3 regions of the Streptomyces sp. NPDC054770 genome follow, and region 2 is predicted to be linked to each of the others. Evidence: riboswitches for the same ligand, from Rfam matches in the RefSeq annotation. Region 2 holds a riboswitch; each other region holds the start of a gene.
The links. A riboswitch is a leader RNA that binds a small molecule or an ion and turns the genes downstream of it on or off. The one in region 2 is predicted to bind cyclic di-AMP.
Positions count from the first base shown of each region.

Region 1 (3,264 bases), on a different contig from region 2:
ACTGCGCACGCTCCCCGTGGAGTTCTCGGCCCGTACGGGCAGAACGTGACCAGCGTTCAAGTCTGTGATCTTCACGTGATCTGCGCGGCATTAACTTGTGACAAGTGATCGTCTGCCGATACGTTCACCCATCAGCGCGGCGCCCTGCGGGACCCGCCGTGCCGGTCACCGCTGTCGCTCGAAAGGTTTCCGCATGCTCTCCGGGAACGGTCGTCACCGTCGCCCCCGTCAGGCTCCGGCTCTCCTCGTCGCGGCCGGCGTGACCGGCTCCGCCATCGCCATCCCGCTCCTCGGGGCGGCGAGCGCCAACGCGGCCGACGGCTCCACCTGGGACCACGTGGCCGAGTGCGAGAGCGGCGGCTCCTGGAGCGCCGACAACGGCAACGGCTACTACGGCGGCCTCCAGATGTCCCTGGACGACTGGAGCAAGTACGGGGGCCAGGAGTACGCCAGTACGCCCGACCAGGCGAGCCGTTCGCAGCAGATCGCGGTCGCCGAGAAGATACTCGCCGACCAGGGCACCAAGCCCTGGCGGACCTGTGCGCTGCTGGCCGGCCTCTCGTCCGACGACGCCTCGGTGAACGTCGACACGGGCCTCGGCGGCTCGGATGATTCGTCCGGTTCCTCCGACTCGTCGGACTCGTCCTCCGGGCTGCTGAATTCGTCGTCCTCCTCCTCCGATTCCGGGTCCTCCTCCGACGCCTCGGACTCCGGGAGTGACTCCGCCACTCCCTCCCCGAGCGCGAGCGACGACTCCAAGGCGGACACTCCCAGCAAATCCGCCAAGACGGAAAAGTCGGAATCATCCGACTCCGGCACCTCGAAGGCGAGCGAGAGCCCCGTCATCCCCGAGGCCGACACCTCGGACAATTCAGGGCAGACCGGAGGCTCTTGGAGTCTGGTCGACACGGGGGCCGTCAGTGGCGGCGGCAAGCATCGCGGCGACTCCGCGGATGAAAACGTGACAAACGGTCAGGATGCCACCACTTCCGGCCGTCACGCCTCCCACGCCGGCGACACCTACACCGTCCACGCCGGCGACACCCTCGCCTCCATCGCCGACTCCCTTGACCTCGACGGCGGATGGCGCGCGCTCTACTCCGCGAACAAGACGGCCATCGGCATCGACCCGAACAACATCGCCGCCGGTCAGACCCTGAAACTCGGTAGCTAAACGGACGAAAAGCAGCGGGAGTTGGCCTCCCGTGCCGCCCCACTTAGAAGTTGAATGTCCGTTTTGGTGAAAGTGTGGGATGAGTCTCAGAAGCCCTGATCATCTTTGAAATTCACCTGATCGCCTGTTTACGGTCAAGGCCGCTCGTCACCACGAGCCCCGGCCGTCGCAACGCCGAGTCCTGCCAGCGGCCGTCCGGGAACAGTCGTCGCGTCATGCGCCGTAGGCAGGAGCGGGGGACCCAAGGTAAGTGCCGGGACCGGTAGTCGAGGCTGCCGATCCGGCTCGGGGTGAAGCCGCGCACCGACACACAGGTGTGCGGCCGGGCAACTCAACCGGCCCGAACCCGACAGCTCACCTCGCAGGCGTCGGTGAGGGGATCGATCCATGCTGTTTTCCGGCAAGGGCAAGCACCGTCGTCCGTCCAAGGCCGTCCGCGCCATCGCTGTCGCCGGTGTCACCGGCGTCGCCGTCGCCGCGCCGCTGATGGCGGCCGGCAGCGCCTCCGCCGCCACGGCCTCGGAGTGGGACGCCGTCGCCCAGTGCGAGTCGGGCGGCAACTGGGCCATCAACACCGGCAACGGCTACTACGGCGGTCTCCAGTTCTCGGCCTCCACCTGGGCCGCGTACGGCGGCACGCAGTACGCCGCGCAGGCCAACCAGGCCACCAAGGCGCAGCAGATCCAGATCGCCGAGAAGGTCCTCGGCGCGCAGGGCAAGGGTGCCTGGCCGGTCTGCGGCACGGGCCTGTCCGGCGCCACCTACACCGGCAGCAGCACCGGCTCGTCCGGCTCGTCGAGCAGCGGCGCCGGCACCCGCTCGACCGACACCCAGGCGGCCTCCCGCTCCGCCGAGCGTCCGGCCGCCAAGAAGACCGTCACCACCCCGACCGGCAAGAAGGTCAAGAAGGGCGACGGCGAGTACAAGGTCGTCAAGGGCGACACCCTCAGCTCGATCGCCGTGAAGCACAAGGTGAAGGGCGGCTGGCAGGCGCTGTTCAAGCTGAACAAGGACATCGTCGACGACGCCGACTTCATCTACCCGGGCCAGCAGCTGCACCTGAAGTAGGGCGCGGCCGCACCTGAAAGCAGGGTGCGGCTGCACGTGAAAGCAGGGTGCGGCGCGGTCGCCGTAAGTACTAAGCGGCGCCCAGCTGAACCACAGCCCCCACACAACCGCGGTCCCCATAGTGGAGACCGCGTGAGGGTCACCCCCGTCCCCCACGGGCCCCCGCTCCGGTGCGTTTTCCCCCGTACGCACCGGGGCGGGGTTTCTCTTTGCGGTGCCGCGGTCCCCTTCTTGGTCCGCTCTTCTCCCGTTCTTCATCGGGACCCCCTTTGTTCCGCGGGTGAACAATGAGTACCGTCTCTGTGTCCAAGGGCCGGTCGGTCGTGGCGGCCGACGGCCCCAGGACGGTTAGGCTCTAGTCGCAAGGCTGAGCAAGGGCCGACGAGGCCCGCGTGCGCCCCGCACAACCAGCGTCACAACCCAAGAAGGAGATGCTCGTGCCGTCCATCGACGTCGTCGTAGCCCGGGAAATCCTGGACTCCCGAGGCAACCCCACGGTCGAGGTCGAGGTCGGCCTCGACGACGGCAGCACGGGTCGTGCCGCCGTTCCGTCCGGCGCCTCCACCGGTGCCTTCGAGGCCATCGAGCTCCGTGACGGCGACCCCAACCGCTACCTGGGCAAGGGCGTCGAGAAGGCCGTCCTCGCCGTCATCGAGCAGATCGGCCCGGAGCTGGTCGGCTACGACGCCACCGAGCAGCGCCTGATCGACCAGGCGATGTTCGACCTGGACGCCACCGACAACAAGGGCTCGCTCGGCGCCAACGCCATCCTCGGCGTCTCCCTGGCCGTCGCGCACGCCGCCTCCGAGGCGTCCGACCTGCCGCTGTTCCGCTACCTCGGTGGCCCGAACGCGCACCTGCTGCCCGTCCCGATGATGAACATCCTCAACGGCGGCTCGCACGCGGACTCCAACGTCGACATCCAGGAGTTCATGATCGCCCCGATCGGCGCGGAGTCCTTCTCGGAGGCGCTGCGCTGGGGTGCCGAGGTCTACCACACCCTCAAGAAGGTCCTGAAGTCG
Region 1 is NZ_JBSHBL010000064.1:41,648-44,911, forward strand. Features, by position in the region: gene ACWGKQ_RS38760 (cytochrome P450 family protein) at 1-49, shown strand, start outside; gene ACWGKQ_RS38765 (transglycosylase family protein) at 194-1,174, shown strand; cyclic di-AMP (ydaO/yuaA leader) riboswitch at 1,383-1,557, shown strand; gene ACWGKQ_RS38770 (transglycosylase family protein) at 1,562-2,242, shown strand; gene eno (phosphopyruvate hydratase) at 2,674-3,264, shown strand, end outside.
Region 1: linked by a shared signal. The riboswitch ahead of ACWGKQ_RS38770 (transglycosylase family protein) and the one ahead of ACWGKQ_RS17990 (C40 family peptidase) in region 2 are both predicted to bind cyclic di-AMP.

Region 2 (3,264 bases):
CGAGACGTCCAGCCATGAGGAGGGGTACGCCATGACCCGACCGTCCGCCCGCTATGTCCTGCCCGAGTTCACGGAACGAACGGCCACGGGGCAGCGCACCCTGGATCCGTACTCGAAGCTGCTGGAGGAGCGGATCGTCTTCCTCGGCACGCCCGTCGACGAGACCTCGGCCAACGACGTGATGGCGCAGTTCATGTACCTGGAGTACGCGGCTCCGGAGCGGGACATCTCGCTGTACATCAACTCCCCGGGCGGGTCGTTCAGCGCGATGGCCGCGATCTACGACACCGTCCAGTACGTGAGCTGCGACGTGGAGACGATCTGCCTCGGGCAGGCCGGGGCGTCGGCGGCGGTGCTGCTCGCGGCCGGCACACCGGGCAAGCGGTCCGTGCTGCCCGGCGCCCGCATCGTGCTCCAGCAGCCGTCGCTGCCGGAACCGGTACAGGGCCAACCGAGTGATCTGTTCATCCAGGCCGAGGAGTTGGAGCGGGTCCGGGCGCTGCTCGAAGAGATCCTCGTCCGGCACACCGGGCGCACGGCGGAGCAGGTGCACCGGGATCTGGAGCGGGATCTGGTCCTGGACGCACACGAAGCACTGGCCTACGGACTGGTGGACCGAGTCGTGCCCAGCCGCCGGACCTCGCTCGGCCTGCCGGACGCGGGGTGAGCCGCCGATGCTGCCCCCGGAACTTCCGCCGTTGCCCGCGCTGACCCGCGCCGAGGGCGAGCTGATCGACCGTTACCTGGACGTGGTGGATCTACTGGGCCGGATCAATCCGGCGCAGAACGAGGACACCTACCGCGCGCTGCGCGCCGCGCAGGCGCTGGTGCGCGCGGCGTCCGAGCTGCGTGACGCGCTGGCCCTGATGCATCTGCGGGGCGAGACGGAGCTCCACGGGGACACGCTGGCACGGGCGTTGCGGGTGCTCGACGGCGAGCGCCGGACCGCTCGCGTCGCACTCCCGCCCGACTGCGTACGGTGAGACCCGCCGGACTCCGGTCCGGCGCGTCGACGGCGCGACCGGGCCGGAGTCGAAACGACCCAAAGGGGTTACCGCCGTTCGGCGGAGTGTGGCGTGGTTTTACCTGCCCGCGGGGGCCGCTCAGGTTGCCTGCGCGGGGGTGCCCGCGAACAGCTTCCTCGCAGGTCCGGGGCTACGCAGGGCAGTTGACGGAGAATCGAACACAGCACTGTCCACCCGAACGGGTGGGTGGTGAGTAACCCCACAAATCCCCGATTCCATTGGGATTTTCGGACACGAGTGCGTGAAGATCCCTGTCTGACGACAAGCCCCCGCCACAGCGGCGGGGCGGTCCGGGCGGACGCCGAGTCCTGCCGCCGCCCGGATTGACCCGTCGACAGAAGTGCATCGGCAGGAGTGGAGGACCCAAGCAAGCCGGGTCGCCGGAACGGTCGCGCCACGACCGGACCGAGCAGCCCTTGGGGTGAAGCCGTGGCAACACGGCCGGGCAACTTCGCCAGCCCGAATCCGACAGGTCATCCTTCACAGGCGGCTGACGAAGGGTTGCGCATGACTGCGCTCAATCGTGTTCCGTCGCTGATGGCCCGGGCCGGTACGGCCTCGGCGCTGACCATCGCCGCCGTGGGCGGCTCGATCGTGATCCCGGGTGTCGCCTCCGACGCCTCGGCCGCCACGATGGCGACGAAGGCACTTCAGGTCGCTGCCTCGAAGAAGGGCGCGCCGTACAGGTGGGGAGCCACCGGTCCGAACAGGTTCGACTGCTCGGGGCTCACGCTGTACTCGTTCAAGAAGGCGGGCAAGAAGCTGCCGCGTACCGCGGCCCAGCAGTACAACAAGACCCGTCACATCTCGGCCGGCAACCGCAAGGCCGGGGACCTGGTCTTCTTCCACTCGGGTTCCAGCGTGTACCACGTCGGCATCTACGCCGGGAAGGGAAAGATCTGGCACGCCCCGAAGACCGGGGACGTGGTGAGGCTCCAGAAGATCTGGACGCGCAGCGTCTGGTACGGCCGGGTCAGCTGACCCGTTCCAGCGGCCGGCCGGCAGGGCTCGGGGCTACGGCTCCTGCTGACCGGCCGCTGTGACGGTGCCCGCCGGGACCGTCCAGGGGAGTTCGATGGAGACGGTCTTGCCGCCCTCCCGGGTGGGGCGCACCCGGAGCTTGCCGCCGCACTCGGCGGTCAGCCAGCGGATGATGACCATGCCGCGCCCGTTGTCCTGCTGGACCGCGGCGGGAAGTCTCTTGGGGAAGCGCGGATGACTGTCCGTGACGCCGATGCGCAGCTGTTCGTCACGGTCGAGCACCAGGTCCACCGTGAAGGTGGGTGACTGCCCGAAGGTGTGCTGCACGGCGTTGGTGGCGAGTTCCGAGACGATGAGGCGGATGGTGTCCGCGGTCTCCGTCTCCGGTGGCAGTCCCCACTCGGCGAGGGTGTCCAGCACATAGGAGCGGGCGGCGGAGACCGAGGCGGGATCGCTCGGCAGGGTGACGGATGCTTCCAGGTGGTCTGCCATGGCGACGTCGTCCCTTTCCTCGGGACCGGAGTCCGACACGGTGCGGATGGTTCGAGTACGGTCCCGGACTGGTGCTTCTTCGCCAGACTGCCATTACCGGGCCGGTCACGGGGAGCGATCCACCAAGATATGCATATATCTGTCGCTCGAAGCGGTGAACTCTGCTACCTCAGACCGTATTTGGGCGGCTCGGAAGGAGTAAGGAGTAGCCCATGCAGAACGGTCCCGCGGTACGCCGCCGGAAACTGGGCGCCGAACTGCGCACACTGCGCACCGGCGCCGGCCTAACGAGCGGTCAGGCCGCCCGTCTGGTGGGCTGGCACCAGTCGAAAGTGAGCCGGATCGAAACCGGCGCCAGCGGTGTGAAACCGGCCGATGTGCGGTTACTCCTGGACGCCTACGGCGTGGTCGAGGGGCAACTGCGGGAGTTGCTCCTGGTGTTGGCGGGGTCTGAGGACACCGCGGGACGGCACCACTGGTGGCACGCCTATCGTGGCGTACTGCCGCCCGCCTACCGTGATTTCATCAGCCTGGAGTCGCAGGCCAGCGCGATGCGCACGCTGGAGACCTCGGTCGTGCCGGGGCTGCTGCAGACCCCGGAGTACGCGCGTGCGGTGACCCGGGCGGCCGTCGACGGGCGTGACGACGAGGCCCTGGACGCCCTGGTGGAGGTGCGTCTGGCCAGGCAGGACGTGCTGCGAAACGATCCGCCGCTGAAGCTCAGCGCGGTCCTGGACGAGGCCGTGCTGCGCCGGGAGGTGGGCGG
Region 2 is NZ_JBSHBL010000018.1:6,948-10,211, reverse strand. Features, by position in the region: gene ACWGKQ_RS18000 (ATP-dependent Clp protease proteolytic subunit) at 32-667, shown strand; gene ACWGKQ_RS17995 (hypothetical protein) at 675-983, shown strand; cyclic di-AMP (ydaO/yuaA leader) riboswitch at 1,348-1,529, shown strand; gene ACWGKQ_RS17990 (C40 family peptidase) at 1,533-2,006, shown strand; gene ACWGKQ_RS17985 (ATP-binding protein) at 2,040-2,498, opposite strand; gene ACWGKQ_RS17980 (helix-turn-helix domain-containing protein) at 2,711-3,264, shown strand, end outside.

Region 3 (3,264 bases), on a different contig from region 2:
CCCGCTCCTGCTTGCCGTTCTGCAGCCGCAGCACGGGCCAGTAGTACGTGGACTTGTCGCCCTGGTCCGCGCAGCTGGTGTCGGCGTTCGCGAGGTCCTGGTCACTGGCGAAGGCGTTGTTGGACTGGTTGCCGATGTAGTCGTGGAAGTGGTGGGCGCCGTTGGAGACACCGGGCGCGACGATCACGTTGTCGGAGTTGAACAGGCCGTTCGCGTTGACGCCGCAGCTGGAGCTGAAGGTGCCGGTGGAGCCGCCGGACCGCTCGGCCGGGGTGCTGACATTGGGCTGGACGGAGGTGATGTCCGCGTAGTCGGCGGCGACCGGACCGTTGCCGCCCTGGCCGCCGATGCCGGTGCCCTGGCTCGGCGCGGCGCTGCCCTGACCGCTCTGGCTCGGCGTGGCGCTGCCCTGGGGGGCCGCCGACTGCCCGTCGCCCTGGTTCGAGGAGCGCAGGGCGCAGGCCGCCAGGTCGTCGAGGCCCTGCGGGCGGTCGCCCTCGCGGCCGATGGCGTCGGCGATGCGCTGGAGCGACTCGGCCCGCTTCGCCTTCAGCGGGTCGATGATCGTCTGGCCGGCGAAGGCGGGGTTCTGCTCGATCTCGGCGGCGTACTGGGTGAGTTGCTGGTAGGCGGCGGCGATCTGCTGGTCCATCTGGGCGAGTTCACGGTCGACGTCGGCCCGGGCCCCGTCCGGCACCGACGTCAGCCGGCTGCCGACGTCGGGGCAGTAGACCGTCGGCGCGGACAGCACATGGCCGGTGGCGACCTGGGCCTGCTGGTCCCCGCCGCCTTCGGTGGCCGAGGCATAGACGTTCACCGCGACCAATCCTGCGCCGCCGAGCATCAGGGCGACCGCTGCGAAGGTCGCGCGCTGTGCGCCGGTCGGGCGTCTGCGCCTGTTGGGTCTCAAGGTCGTTCCCCTGCGTCTCGTGGTCGGCCGGACATGGAAATCCCCCGGCCCTATACGGCCCCCGGCGCCGCCGTGTTCAACGGACCCGCGAATTCACGGAGACCTCACAGAAAGCACCTGTTCCCACACAGCTCCGGAACAGCAGAACACGACCGACGGCAACGCCCCGGTGACCCTGCGAAAGCAATGGATGCGCGCCAAATGCCGTCCCGTACCGTCGAGTTCCGAACGCTAAGACGAACATCACAAATACGTATCGGACATTACGCACTTCAACCTTCACACGAGTGACACAAGTTGGCTAAGTTGACGGGCAAGCCGCTCGGCTCCCCCCGGCGAATCCCGTCGGGCCGCGCGGCCTCCGCCGAGTCCGGTGCCTCCCAGGGGCGAATCCGGAGCCGGGGACCCAACCGACCACTGGGGTGAATCGGCCGACCGTCCGCGAGGGCAGGGGCCGTAGGGCATGCCTTCCGGACTTCACCGCCCGAACCCGACAGCTAACTCGGTAGGCGGAGTACGGAAGGAGCACGACCCCTCAATGGCGCCCGAGAGCCGTGACGAGGTTCGGCAGCGGATCGACAGCCTCTACGACCAGGCCGAGAACGCCACCGGGAACTACAACGCCACGCGCGCGATGAGCGGGGGCTCGCGCTCCCGCGGCGTCCCGCTGTTCAAGCGGCCCCGTCGCGACGACCCGGGCCTCGACAACATCGCCCGGGAGTGGTTCGACGGCGCCCGCTCGAAGCTGGGGCCGAGCGTCCCGGCCGCACTCCCCTCCGACCGGCAGCCCGCCCGGCCCGGTCCGCGGCGGCCCGTCAGCTCCATGGCCGCCGACCTGCTCGGCCAGCTGGAGGACAGCGGCCCGGCCCGGCTGGAGCTGACCGCGGGTCCGTCCGCGCAGACCGACATCGAGGTCGTCCGCGCGCTGCCGCCGGAGCGCCCGAGGCTGGAGCTGACGGCAGGGCCGGCCGCGGCGCTGCCCCCGGGGCCGTCGGGCGCGCCCAGGGCCCTGTCGGCCGCCGCGCCGCAGCGGCAGGCGCCGGGTACCTCCAAGACCAAGAGCCAGCTGAAGATCGCCAAGGCCCGCGAGGTGCTGTCCCAGCGCACCGGGCAGCGCGCGATCGCCGCGCTCGAACCGGCCGCGGCCCCAGCAGCCCAGCCCGTGCCGACCGCACCGTCCCCGTGGCCCACGCCCGAGGCCCAGGTCCCGACGCAGCAGTGGCCGCCGGCTCCCGCCATCGGCATACCGAGCCAGCGCAGCGCGCCGCCCGCGATGACCGAGACGGGCGGCATCCCGATCGTGTCCGCGACCGACACCGGTACGTTCCGCATCATGACGCCGGGCGGTAGCGGGGCCACCCGGGCAGCCGTGCCCCCGCCGGACACGGGCGGCTTCCGCATCATGACCCCCGGCAGCTCGGCGACCGGCAGCTTCCCGGGGATGCCTCCCATGGACGCGGGCCCCGCCCCCGCCCAGCCTCCGGCTCCGGCTCCGGGGGACAGCGGCTCCTTCCGCATCATGACCCCGGGCGCCACGGGCACGTTCCCGATGCCGACCCCGGCGGACGCGGGAGCGTTCCCGACCGCGGACCCCATGGGCACGAGCGTCTTCCCGACCGCGAACCCCGTCGGCACGAGCGTCTTCCCGACCGCGGCTCCCACGAACACCGGCGCCTTCCCGACCGCGACACCCGCCGTTCCCGCCGCCGCTGCCCCCGCCCCGGCACCGGCCCCGATGGACATGGGCGGCTTCCGGGTCATGTCGCCGAACGCGGCCGCCGCCTACGCCGACGTGCCCCAGGCCGCCGCCGACACCGCCTACGCCACCGGCGCGTACACGTACACGTACCCGACCGCGGCCCCCGCCGCCGCGCCCATGGCCATGACACCGCAGGCCGCCCCGTTCCCTGCGGCACCCGCCGCCGACATGGCCGGCGCCTGGGCCGGAGGCATGCAGTCCACCGACGCCTCCTACGCCTACGCCTACGCCGATACCACCGCGATGCCCACGCAGATGGCGGCACCCGCGGCCGCGATGCCCGCGCCCGCGCCCATGCCCATGCCCATGGCAGCGCCGATGCCGACCCCGATGGCGGCACCGATGCCCACGCAGATGACGGCGCCGATGCCGACACCCATGGCCGCGCCCATGGCCGCCCCGATGCCCGCGATGGCCGCGGCGCCGGCGGCCATGACGGCGCCGCCCGAGGCGATGATGGCCGCGCCCACCATGGCGATGCCCACCGCCGCCCCGGTCGTCACCACCCCGGTCGTCACCGCTCCGCTCCCCACCACCCCCCTGCCGACCGCACCTCCGCAGGTCACCGCCCCGGTACCCACCGCGCCCTCGCCCG
Region 3 is NZ_JBSHBL010000002.1:301,257-304,520, reverse strand. Features, by position in the region: gene ACWGKQ_RS03905 (DUF1996 domain-containing protein) at 1-844, opposite strand, end outside; cyclic di-AMP (ydaO/yuaA leader) riboswitch at 1,285-1,438, shown strand; gene ACWGKQ_RS03900 (NlpC/P60 family protein) at 1,449-3,264, shown strand, end outside.
Region 3: linked by a shared signal. The riboswitch ahead of ACWGKQ_RS03900 (NlpC/P60 family protein) and the one ahead of ACWGKQ_RS17990 (C40 family peptidase) in region 2 are both predicted to bind cyclic di-AMP.